Myxococcus guangdongensis: one gene and its partner. The protein of the gene in region 1 interacts with the protein of each later gene in a pairwise test. Links are inferred from orthologs where the notes say so. Each region holds a gene or a part of one and is shown on either strand. Other genes may lie near its edges. The genes, in order: LXT21_RS42975 and kdsB.

Region 1 (6,074 bases):
CCCAAGTTCCCGCTGCCCGCGTTCCCGCCTCCCGCGGGCGCGAAAGCGGGCACGGCGACCCAACGCCCCTGAGTAGAATGGGTTGATGCCGTCCGCCCTCCCCCCGGCCCTCGCGTCGCGAGCCCGGCGCAACTCGCAGAACCCCCAGCTCACCCGCGAGCGGCTGGAGCGATTCGAAGCGGGGCTTCCCCAACCCCTGCCCTCGGACTTCCGTGACGTGCTGGTCGCGTACAACGGCCTCTTCCTGGACCCTTGCGCGACGGGGCTCCGGGACGCGCTCGGGGACGAGGTGCACATCGACGAGCTGCTCGGGCTGCATGACCACGACTGGACTCCGCTCCGGCTCGGGGGCACGGACATCCCCATGGACATCCTGGTCTTCACGCAGCAGCGCGGCAGCGTCAACCGCTTCGGCCTGCAGGTCGACGACCGGCCCGACTCACCTCGGGGAACCGTCTGGTTCTTCGACATCAACGCGGAGACCGAGACCTCGGACCTCTACGTGCCGAGCGTCTGCGCGGCGTCCTTCGGTGAGTTCCTCGCCCGGCTCGTGCCCCTGCCCGAGGAGCCGCGCTTCTTCACCCCGCCCCTTAAGGAGTCGCTCCCTGCCGAATCGCTGGAGAAACTTCCAGCGGACGCCCCCACGCCACAAAGGCCCCTCGTGCTGGCCGGACATGGGCACGCCGTGGAGGCCGCGCGGCTGGACATCCGCGTCACCACGCTGCTCCGCGACGAGGGCACTCCCAGCTACCGCTATCAGCCGGACCGGGCCACTGCGCGGTACGACCTGGAGCTTCGCGTCGACTCGACCTCCGACGAAGACGGACAGCCGGCGCCGTACGCCGCTGCGATGCCGGTCACCGAGGCGAACCAGGGGCGACACCCGACGCTCGCGGAGTGGCCCGGGCTCGTCGTGGGACAGGAGGAGCCCTGGGATGCGTGGTTCGGCACGGACGCCCCCTCGCTGGGAGGCAACCGGCTGACGGTGCTGGAGCGCTCCGGCGCGGACCTGACGGTGCGCTGGGAGGCGCGCTATTCACAGGGGGGCCATGACCTCCCCTTCCTCTTCGAGGGACAGGTCCGCATCGAGGGAATCCGCTTCGACGTGGCGTCCCCCGAGGACATCGACCGCGTGCTGGCCTCCGCGTTCGGAGGCAGGCACCGGGCCGACGAATGGACCCGCATCGTCGGCGAACAGAGGGACCGGGGCCCACGCGCCCCCGAGGAAGGCCGCTACGTCTTCCCCGTCAGGCTCATCCCTCGCTGACGCGCACCACGAGCTTGCCGACGTTCTTCCCCTGGAGCATCCCGATGAACGCCCCAGGTGCGTTCTCCAGTCCGTCGACCGTGTCCTCGAGCAGCTTCACGCGGCCCTCGGCCACCCACGCCTCCATGTCCCGGCGGAAGGCGTCGTAACGCGGGCCGTAGTGGTCGAGGATGATGAGGCCCTGCGCGCGGATGCGCTTCGTCTGGAAGACGGACATCACCATCGGCAACAGGTTCGGACCGGGCGGCGGCGCCTCCTCGTTGTAGCTCGCGATGGTCCCGCACAGCGGCACGCGCGCGTGGTGGTTGAGCAGCGGCACCACCGCCTCGAACACCGCACCGCCCACGTTCTCGAAGTAGACGTCGATGCCACGCGGGCAGGCGGCGGCCAGACGCTCGGCCAGCTTCGGCTCGCGCCGGTCCAGGCACACGTCGAACCCCAGCTGCTCCACGGCGTAGCGGCACTTGTCCGCGCCGCCCGCGATGCCCACCACCCGCGCGCCCTTCAACTTCGCGACCTGCCCCACCACCGCGCCCACCGCCCCCGTCGCCGCGGCCACCACCACCGTCTCCCCCGCCTTGGGCTCGCCGATGTCGAGCAGCCCCACGTGCGCGGTGAACCCGGGCATGCCGAGCACCCCGAGCGCCAGCGACGGCTGCTTCATCGCTCCCAGCGCCACCAGGTCCTGCCCATCCGACAGCGCATGGCCCTGCCAGCCCGCGTTGCCGAGCACCAGCTCGCCGACACGGAACCTGGGATTGCGCGAGGCGACGACGCGATTGACGGTGCCGCCCACCATCGGCGCGCCCACCGCGACCGAGGCATCGGCATACGCCGGAGGGATTTCATTCATCATCGGGCGCATGTACGGGTCGAGCGACAGGTACAGGGTGCGCAGCAACACCTGTCCTTCGCCCGGCGTGGGGACGGCCGTCTCCTCGATGCGGAAGTGGCTGGGCGTCGGAAGCCCACGCGGACGCGCGGCGAGGACGACTCGACGGTTGCGGACATCGCTCTGACTCATGGCTGCGGACTCCTGGGGTGTGGCGGGGAAGACTTCGACGCGCACGAGCCCACGCCGCGGCGAGCACCGCGCGGACCGGCCGACGAGGTGAAGAGACCTAGGTGATGCCCAGCCGCCGCCGCGTGTCGGCCATCGCCGTGTCGAGCGGTGTCCGGTCGCGGGAGATCTTCGCGAGCAGCCCCGCGCCGAGCCACGTCTGGTACAGCGAGAGCGCCAGCGCCCGCGTGGGCTCCGGCGCCGACAGCGAGCCGTCCTCGCGCCCCGCGTCGAGACAGCGCTCCAGCCGGTCGATGACGCCCTTCGTGCCGCGCTCCAACGCCGCGCGCATGCTCTCGGACAAGTCACAGACCTCCGCGCCGAGCTTCACGACGAGGCAGCGGCTCGTGGCCGACGCGTCCGTCTGTGACACGAGCCAGTCCTGGAAGTACGCCATCAGCCGCTGCGCGGACGAACCCGGCGCCGCCAGCAGCGCCTCCATCCGCGACTGGTAGTCGGCGAAGTACGCGTCGAGCACCGCTTCGCCGAACGCCTCCTTGGAGCCGAAGTAGTAATAGAACGAACCCTTGGGCACCCTCGCCGCCGCCAGCACCTCGGCCAACCCCACCGCGGTGAAGCCCTTGCTCACCAGCAACGGATGCGCCGCGTCCAGGATGTGCCGCCGGACGTCCTGTGAGGCCCCGCTCGCGCTCATGCGCCCATGGCTAACGGCCAGTAGACCGGTCGTCTAGTCGTTCTTTCGTAGGGCAGGCAGCCACGAGGAGAGGCGCCAAGGGCTTGCGCTGACCGGATGACCGGATTACATATCCGGTCAATGAGTTCTGACCCACGCACCGCCATCCTCAACGCCGCCGGAGAGGTCTTCGGCCGCTACGGCTTCAAGAAGGCCTCGGTGGAGGACATCGCCAAGCGCGCCGGGGTGGGCAAGGGCAGCATCTACCTGCACTTCGAGAACAAGGAGGCGCTCTTCGAGGCCTGCGCCCAGCAGGAGGTCGCCGCCAGCCTGTCCGAGCTCCGGGCGCGGCTGCGCGACGCGAAGACGCCCGTGGAGCAGCTGCGCGTCTACATCCGCTGCCGGATGGAGCAGAACACCCGCTCCCCCACGGGCCAGCGCATCGAGATGGCCACCCTGCTCGAGCTCGGCGAGGCGGCCGCCCACATGATTCCCAAGATGATGGATGACGAGACCAGCGTCCTGGCGGCGCTCATCGAGAACGGTGTCATCCAGGGCGCGTTCCACTTGAACAACTCACGAGAGGTGGCCCGGGGCATGGTCGAGCTCATCACGTGCCTGGGCCCCTGGATGATGACCTCCGAGCCGGACGAGCAGTCCCAGAAGGCCCTCGACGCCTCCTTCGAGGTCTTCATCCGCGGCCTCACCGTCCCCCCGCTCCCCACCAGCTGAAGCCCTCCCACAGCGCCCCCCTGCCCTCGGGCGGAGTGGGCTTTCGCACGTCCACGACTGACCAGAAAACCAATCCAGTCACTCAGTGCCGGATTCCAGGGCCTCCCAGGCCCCTCGACGAGGAAAGAAGCGATGACGAAGACGACCTTGAAGGCAGCGGTGGTGGTGGCGGCGGTGGTGGCTGGAGCGGCGTGCGGTGGGGGCAAGGCCACGCCTCCGGCGGCCTCCGCGCAGGTGGTGCAGAAGCCCGTGGGCGTGCGCGCCGTGGCGCCCGCGCCGAAGCTGGAGGCGAGCGTCCTGCAGGCCACCGGCAACGTGCGCGCCCGACAGGAGGCGACGCTGAGCGCGGAGGGCACCGGCCCCCTGACCCGCATCGCGGTGGACGTGGGCGACCCGGTGAAGAAGGGCCAGGTGCTCGCGCAGCTCGACGCCACCAACGCGCGCCTCGCCGTCAATCAAGCGAAGGCCTCGCGGGCCGCGGCGGACGCGGCGATGGAGGGCGCGAAGACGGAGGTGGAGCGCGCGCGGACGCTGGCGCAGTCCGGCAGCCTGGCGAAGGCCTCGCTCGACAAGGCGGAGGTCGGCTACCGACAGGCCCAGGCGCAGGCGGAGCAGACCGCCGCGGCGCTCGCCACCGCGCAGGAGGCGCTGCGCGACGCCACGCTCACCGCGCCGTTCGACGGCGTCATCACCAGCCGCTCGCGCAACGAGGGCGACTACGTGACGCCGGGCACGGCCATCTTCGGGCTCGTCAACCCGCACGCGCTCGAGGTGCGCGCGCCGGTGCCCGAGGCCCTGGTGGACCGCGTGAAGGTGGGCACCCTGGTGAAGGGCGCGCTCAACCCGTCCGGCGCGCCGTTCGAGGCGAAGGTGCGCAGCCTGGGCGCCGTCATCGACCCGCAGACGCGCACCGTGGAGGTGCTCGCGGACGTGGTGCCCTCGAAGGGCGAGGGCCCCACGCTGCGCGCGGGCGCGCTGGTGGAGCTCGACTTCTCCGGCACGCTCGCCACCGACGAGGCGCCGGGACAGGCGGGGTTGTTCCTCCCCTCGCAGGCCGTCAACGCGCGCGGTCAGCAGGGCTTCGTCTGGGTGGTGCAGGACGGCAAGGCCCAGCGCCGCGACGTCAAGGTGGAGCGCGTGCTGCCCGGCTACGTGCGCGTGGTGCAGGGCCTGGGCATCCAGGAGCGCGTCGTCGCGGACGCGAGCCTGCCCCTGCAGAACGGCACCGCGCTCCAGGTCGTCCAGTAGCGCTCCTCTTCCCTCCCCTCTTCACCGCTCGCCACTGCCATGCTCAAGACCTTCATCAAACACTCCGTCTTCACCGTCATGCTGATGGCGGCGGTCGTCGTCTTCGGCCTGTACGCCTATCCACGCATCGGCGTGGACCAGTACCCCAACGTCGACATCCCGTACGTCACCATCACCACGCTGCTGCCCGGCGCGGACCCGGCGTCCATCGAGGAGAACGTCTCCAAGCCGCTGGAGGAGGGGCTCAACACGCTCAACGGCGTGGACGAGCTCAACTCCATCAACCTGGAGAGCGTCAGTCAGATCACCATCGGCTTCAAGCTGGGCACCAACGTGGACGTCGCGGCCCAGGACGTGAGGGACCGCGTGCAGGCCACGCTGCGCTCGCTGCCCGCCGGCATCGAGACGCCCGTGGTCGAGAAGTTCGACATCGGCGCGGCGCCCATCCTCACCCTGTCGCTCACCGGCGCGCTGCCCGTGGAGGAGCTGACGCGGGTGGCGGAGGACGTGGTGAAGCCCGCGCTCCAGAGCCAGGCGGGCGTGGGCAGCATCGACGTCGTCGGTGGCCGCGAGCGCGAAATCCAGGTGGTGGTCGACCCGCAGCGGCTGCGCGGCTACGGCCTGGCCGTGGGCGACGTGAGCCAGGCGCTGGCGGCGCAGAGCGTGGACCTGCCCGGTGGCCGCGCCACGCAGGGCGGCCGTGAGCGCATCGTCCGGCTGACGGCCGAGGCGCAGAGCGTGGAGGAGCTGGGCAACATCATCATCGCCAGCCCCAACGGCACCCCGGTGCGCGTGCGCGACGTGGCGGCGGTGGTGGACGGGGCCCAGGAGGCGCGGGGCCTGGCCCGCTCGGACACCGGCTCCGCGCTGGCGCTGGTGGTGCGCAAGCAGTCGGGCGCCAACACCGTGCAGGTGGCCGAGAGCGTCAAGGAGTCGCTCGCCGAGCTGAACGCCTCGCTGCCCCAGGGCGTGGACGTCAAGACCATCAGCGACAACTCCACCAACATCCGCTCGTCCATCAGCGCGGTGCAGTTCGACATGCTGCTGGGCGGCGCGCTGTCGGTGCTCATCGTGCTGGTGTTCCTGCGCAACCTGCGCTCCACGTTGGTGTCCGCCATCGCGCTGCCGGTGAG
Region 2 (6,048 bases), on another replicon or contig:
AGCAGGCGGGGGTCCTTGAGCACCGCGCGGGCGATGGCGACCCGCTGCTTCTGACCGCCGGACAGCTGCACGCCGCGCTCGCCCACCTGGGTGTCGTAGCGCTCCGGGAAGCGCTGGATGAAGTCGTGGGCGTTGGCGGCGCGCGCGGCGTGTTCGACCTCCGCGTCGGTGGCGTCGGGCCGCGCGTAGCGGATGTTGTCCGCGATGGAGCAGGAGAACAGCTGCGGCTCCTGGGCCACCATGCCGACGTTGCGGCGCAGCCACTCGGGCTCGAGCGTGGTGAGGGGATGTCCGTCCAGCACCACCGCGCCGCCCTGCGGGTCGTAGAAGCGCGACATGAGCGAGGCGAGCGTGGACTTGCCTCCGCCCGACGGGCCCACCACGGCGACGACCTCGCCGGGCTTGATCTCCAGGTCCAGCCCCTGGAGCACCGGCACGTCCGCGCGCGTGGGGTAGGAGAAGCGCACGCCGCGGAACTCCACGTGGCCCTTCACTGACGGGAGCTGATGGCCTCCGGCGGGGATGGCGGGCACGCGGTCCACCAGTTCGAAGACGCGCTCGGCCGCGCCGCTGGCGCGCATGAAGTCCGCCCACACCTCCGCCACGGCGCTCAGCGAGAGCGCCACGAGCGAGGTGTAGATGAGGAACGAGGTGAGCGCGCCGACGGTGAGCTCGCCGTCCACCACCATGCGGCCGCCGTACCAGAGCATGGCCGCGGTGGAGCCGTACATGGCCAGCGAGGCGATGCCCATGAAGAGCGCGGACTGGCGCGCGCGGTCCTTCGCCAGCGCCAGCGCGCGGTCCACCGCGACGCTGTAGCGCTCCACCTCGTGGCCCTCCGCGGCGAACGAACGCACGGTGCGGATGCCGGACAAATCCTCCTCGGCGACCTCGCTGGAGGCGGCGAGCGCGTCCTGCACCTGTCGCGACAGCACTCGCACGCGCCGGCCGTACACCACCGCGCCGATGGCCACCGCGGGGATGAGCGCGAGCATCACCAGCGTCAGCCGGGGGGAGGTGAAGAACAGCAGCGCCACGCCGCCCAGGGCCTGGAAGGTGTAGCGCAGCGTCATGGAGACGTTGGTGGTGACGGTGTTCTGCAGGACGCTCGTGTCCGAGGCGAGCCGGCTGGTGAGCTCTCCCGTGCGGCGCTCGTCGAAGAAGGCCACCTCCTGGGACAGCAGGCTCTGGAACAGGCGCTTGCGCAGCCGCGTCACCACGCGCTCGCCCGCGGTGCTGAAGAGGTAGGCGCGCAGCGCCATCGCCACCGACTGCACGACGAAGACGGCGAACATCACCAGCGCGATGGTGTCCAGCTTGTCGCGGCTGCGCGCGCCGAGCGCCTCGTCCACCAAATCGCCGATGGCGCGGGGAAAGACGAGCGTGGCGGCGCTGCTGAGCAGCAGGAAGAGCGTGCCCACGACGAGCGTGGGGACCTCGGGTCGGGCGAGGGTGAGCAGGCGACCCAGCGTCACGCGCGAGGGGAGCCGGGGCTTGGCGGGTGACGGACTGGCGGGCACTCGCGGAGACTAGCGCGGAGTTTCCCGCTTCGCACGGCTCCCGGCTGTCGGAGCGGGTGGGAGGTGCTCATCCTTCCGGACACGGAGGTAGGCCATGGAGCAGCGCGTCTTCGGCGGTACCGGCAAGCAGGTTCCCGTCCTCGGTCAGGGGACGTGGCAGATGGAGGAGGATGACCGCGACGAGGCCATCCGCTCGCTGCGCGCGGGGTTGGACCTGGGGCTGACGCACGTGGACACCGCGGAGCTGTATGGCCACGGCCGCGTCGAGGAGTCCATCGTCTCCGCGGCCATCGCCGGCCGACGTCAGGAGGTCTTCCTGGTGTCGAAGGTGATGCCGTCCAACGCGACGTATGCGGGCACGCTGGCCGCGTGTGAGCGGAGCCTGAAGCGGCTGCGCACCGACACGTTGGATTGCTACCTGCTGCATTGGCCCGGCTCGCATCCGTTGGAGGAGACGGTGCGCGCCTTCGAGAAGCTGGTGGCGGACGGGAAGATTCGCTCGTGGGGCGTGAGCAACTTCGGCGTGGCGGAGCTGGAGGAACTCGTCGAGCTCGCGAAGCCGGAGCGCATCGCGTGCAACCAGGTGCTGTACCACCTGGGGGAGCGCGCCATCGAACACGCAGTGCTGCCGTGGTGTGAGGCGCGGGGCATCGCGGTGGTGGGCTACAGCCCGTTCGGCAACGGTCGCTTCCCGCGTCCCGACAGTCCGGGGGGCCGCGTGCTGGAGGCCGTGGCCGGCGCGCATGGCGTCACGCCCCGACAGGTGGCGCTCCAGTTCCTGGTGCGGCGGCCCTCGCTGTTCGCCATCCCGAAGGCGAGCCGCGTGGCGCATCTGCGCGACAATGCCGCGGCCGCGTCGCTGAAGCTGTCCCGGGAGGAACTGGCGCGCATCGACGCCGCGTTCCCGCGGGGGGCCTCCACCGACGAGCTGCCGATGCTCTGAGGCCGGGGCGTGTTCTAGAGCAGGCCCTTCTCGCGCATGACGGCCTCGACCTTCGCGACGTCCGCGGGGATGTCCACGGCCACCGTGCGCCAGGAGACGCGGGCGCAGCGGATGGAGATGCCGTGCTCCAGCGCGCGCAGCTGCTCCAGCTTCTCCGTCTCCTCCAGCGGCGTGGGGGCCAGGTCCGCGAGGCGCAGCAGGACGTCGCGCCGGTAGCCGTACAGGCCGATGTGGCCCCAGCGCGGGACGGGGGTGCCCGTCTCCCGGGCGTGGGGGACCAGGCTGCGGCTGAAGTAGAGCGCGTCGCCGTTGAGCGCGAGCACCGCCTTCACGACGTGTGGGCTCTCCGCCTCGTCGGCCTCCAGGGGACGCACGAGGGTGCCCATGCGCACGGCGGTGTCGTCGAAGAGTCCGGCGAGGGCCTCGAGCGCGGCCGGGTCGACCAGGGGCTCGTCGCCCTGCACGTTCACCCAGACGTCCACGTCAGGACGGGCGCGGGCGACCTCGGCCACGCGGTCCGTGCCCGTGGCGCACGCGGGGCTGGTCATCACCGCGCGGCCGCCGAAGGACTCGACGGTGGCGCGGATGCGCTCGTCGTCGGTGGCGACCCAGACCTCGTGGAAGACGCCTGCTTCCTGACAGCGGCGCCAGACATGCTCCACCATGGGACGGCCGGCGATGAGGGCGAGCGGCTTGCCCGGATATCGGGTGCTGGCGTGACGGGCGGGGATGACGGCGATGGTGCGCGAGGAGGGCATGGCACACTCCGTCTATCAGATTCAGAACGGACGCTGGCCCCTCGATGGGTCGCCGCCCCGCAGCCACTAGGCATCCGACCCGGCGTGCCTAGCTTGGCTGGCGACATGAAGAAGGTCATCCACATCGTCGGCGCGCGCCCGAACTTCATGAAGGTCGCGCCCATTCACCGCGCCATCGCCGCGCGGAATCAGCTCCAGCAGGTCCTGGTCCACACGGGACAGCACTACGACGTCAAGATGAGCGACGTCTTCTTCTCGGACCTGGGACTGCCCGCGCCCGAGGTGCACCTGGGCATCGGCTCGGGGAGCCACGCGCAGCAGACGGCCAAGACGATGGTGGAGCTCGAGCGGGTGTTCCTCGAGCACAAGCCGGACCTGGTCTCCGTCGTCGGTGACGTCAACAGCACCGTCGCCGCCGCGCTCGTGTCGTCGAAGCTGGGCATCGCGCTCGCGCACGTCGAGGCGGGCCTGCGCAGCTACTCGCGGCATCAGCCGGAGGAGATCAACCGCGTCGTCACGGACCGGCTGTCGGACCTCCTGCTCACGCCCTCGCGCGACGCGGACGCCAACCTCCTGAAGGAGGGCGCGGACCCGGAGCGCATCCACTTCGTGGGCAACGTGATGATCGACTCGCTGCTCGCCTCGAAGGAGCGGGCGGACCAGTTGCCCGTGTTGAAGACCCTGGGCGTGGAGCCTCGTGGCTACGCGGTGTGCACGCTCCACCGGCCCTCCAACGTGGATGACCCGAAGCTGCTCGGGGGGCTGTTGTCGGCCATCTCGCACGTGGCCTCGCGCGTGCCGGTCATCTTCCCGGTGCACCCGCGCACGCGGAAGATGATTTCGGAGCAGGGCCTGGGCTCGTGGTTCGAGCGCAGCCCGAACCTGCGCCCGGTGGACCCGATGGGCTACCTGGAGTTCCTCGCGCTGACGTCGCAGGCGAAGTTGATTCTCACCGACTCGGGCGGACTGCAGGAGGAGACCACGGCGCTGGGCGTGCCGTGCCTCACGCTGCGCGAGAACACCGAGCGCCCCATCACCGTGGAGCAGGGCACCAACGAGGTCGTGGGCACGGACCCGGACCGCATCCGTGAATCCGCGGACCGCGTGCTCGATGGTCAGGGCAAGAAGGGCCGCATCCCCGAGTACTGGGATGGGCGCTCGGGCGAGCGCATCGCCGACCTGTTCGCGCGCTTCCTGGGCGTGGATGAGGACGCGCGACGCGCGGCTTCCGCGTGAGGGTGTGACGGCGCACGCGGTGGGGCTCGTGAGGGCTTCACCGTGTGGCCCGTGTCCGCATCGGCGTGAGGCTGTGCGGGCGCGCGGCGTGGGGCGCATGGGGGCCCCGCGTGTGGTGTGTCCGAGGTGTCTCGTAGACGTCGGCGTGAATCCGCTTCGATGTGCGGGTCCTGCTGCTTCCGAGTTGCTGGTACGGGGGGGCTCGTCGTGCGGCCTCCCCGACGATGATGGGTTCAGACTGTGTGCCGTCTCGCGCCGTGGTAGAGCGCGGAGGCGATGCACGGCGAGAAGGAGTCATCGGTGGAGCGCTCCGCCCCTGAGCAGGAAGGCTCGAGTCCCGCGGACGCCGCTCCCGAGGGCTTCGTCGACATCTCCTTCGTCGTCGAGCCCAACTACGCGGGCTGGCGCCTGGAGGACTACCTGGGCCAGAAGCTGCGCCGCATGCCTCGCGAGCGCTTGGCCGGCATCATCCTGCGCGGTGTCCGTTGCGAAGGGCGACGGCTGAAGCCCTCCACGCCCGTGTACCCCGGGCTGGCCTTCCGCCTGCGCCGTCCCGGCAGCGAGGAGCCGGAGACGCCCACCACGCTGCCCGTCGTCTTCCAGGACGAGTGGCTGCTGGTGCTCGACAAGCCCGCCGGTCTGCCCATCCATCCGACGGCGCGCTACCACAAGGGCACCCTCGTCTCCCTCCTGCGCGAGCGCTTCGGTGAGCGCTTCGCCGAACCCGCGCACCGTCTGGACCGCGAGACGAGCGGCCTGGTCGTCTGCGGTCGCACCACCGAATCCTGCCGCGTGCTCGGCCGGCTCTTCGTCTCGCGCGACGTGCACAAGGAGTACCTCGCCCTCTGCGAAGGACATCCTCCCGAGGACACCTTCACCGTGGATGCCCCCATCGCCGAGGGCACCGAGCTCATCCGCATCGCCGTGCGCATCGACGCGCGCGAGGGCAAGCCGAGCCGGACCCGGTTCCAGGTGCTCCAGCGCTTCACGCGCGACGGCGCGCCCTTCGCGCTCCTGCGCTGCTTCCCGGAGACGGGACGGCAGCACCAGATTCGCATCCACCTGCGCGAGGCGGGCTTCCCGTTGGTCGGCGACAAGATGTACGGCCCGGACCCGGGCTACTTCGACCGCTTCAGCAAACACAGCCTGGAGCCCGAGGCCTGGGCTCGGCTGCGACTGCCTCGCCACGCGCTGCACGCCGAGCGCATCGTCTTCCCGCACCCCGGCACCGGCGCGGAGGTCTCGTTCTCGGCCCCGCTCCCCTCGGACCTCGCGGACTTCATCGCGGGCGCTCCCCTGCCACCTCCGCCCTCCTCGACGCAGGGTCGTTGAAACGACGAAGGCCCCCGACCCGGTGAAGGGCAGGGGGCCTCGGGCCTCACGCGCGCGTGAGCGGCGTCAGGCGGTGAGCTTGCTGGCTCCCTGCGCGGAGCCGGCCATGTCTCCGAGGAGGTACTGACCGGAGAAGCACGCCGTGCAGAAGCTGCCCCGGCTGGGGTCGCCCACGGCCTCGCCCAGGCCCTCGATGGAGATGTAGCCCAGCGAGTCCGCCGTGACGTAGCGGGCAATCTCGTCCGTGCTGTGGCTCGCG

What was found.
Region 2: the proteins of LXT21_RS42975 (region 1) and kdsB interact in binary tests that used the Escherichia coli proteins (3 or more experiments, as listed by UniProt). The link is inferred for Myxococcus guangdongensis from one-to-one orthologs.

Annotation. Positions count from the first base shown.
Region 1 is NZ_JAJVKW010000025.1:3,421-9,494, forward strand. Bases 1,186-4,003 are described here. They hold LXT21_RS42975 (TetR/AcrR family transcriptional regulator), read right to left. Parts: upstream 2,983-4,003; coding sequence 2,389-2,982; downstream 1,186-2,388. Other genes in these bases: LXT21_RS42965 (SMI1/KNR4 family protein), read left to right, coding at 1,186-1,267; LXT21_RS42970 (NADP-dependent oxidoreductase), read right to left, coding at 1,254-2,291; LXT21_RS42980 (TetR/AcrR family transcriptional regulator), read left to right, coding at 3,103-3,693; LXT21_RS42985 (efflux RND transporter periplasmic adaptor subunit), read left to right, coding at 3,826-4,003. Also shown: LXT21_RS42960 (alpha/beta hydrolase), read left to right, coding at 1-72; more of LXT21_RS42965, read left to right, coding at 86-1,185; more of LXT21_RS42985, read left to right, coding at 4,004-4,941; LXT21_RS42990 (efflux RND transporter permease subunit), read left to right, coding at 4,981-6,074. UniProt on the Escherichia coli protein: Involved in response to both electrophiles and reactive chlorine species (RCS). Represses the transcription of the nemRA-gloA operon by binding to the NemR box.
Region 2 is NZ_JAJVKW010000002.1:503,618-509,665, reverse strand. What follows is about bases 1,350-4,141. They hold kdsB (3-deoxy-manno-octulosonate cytidylyltransferase), read right to left. Parts: upstream 3,222-4,141; coding sequence 2,478-3,221; downstream 1,350-2,477. Other genes in these bases: wecB (non-hydrolyzing UDP-N-acetylglucosamine 2-epimerase), read left to right, coding at 3,327-4,141; LXT21_RS06925 (aldo/keto reductase), read left to right, coding at 1,615-2,463; LXT21_RS06930 (ABC transporter ATP-binding protein), read right to left, coding at 1,350-1,520. Outside these bases: more of LXT21_RS06930, read right to left, coding at 1-1,349; more of wecB, read left to right, coding at 4,142-4,457; LXT21_RS06910 (RluA family pseudouridine synthase), read left to right, coding at 4,734-5,789; purF (amidophosphoribosyltransferase), read right to left, coding at 5,856-6,048. UniProt on the Escherichia coli protein: Activates KDO (a required 8-carbon sugar) for incorporation into bacterial lipopolysaccharide in Gram-negative bacteria.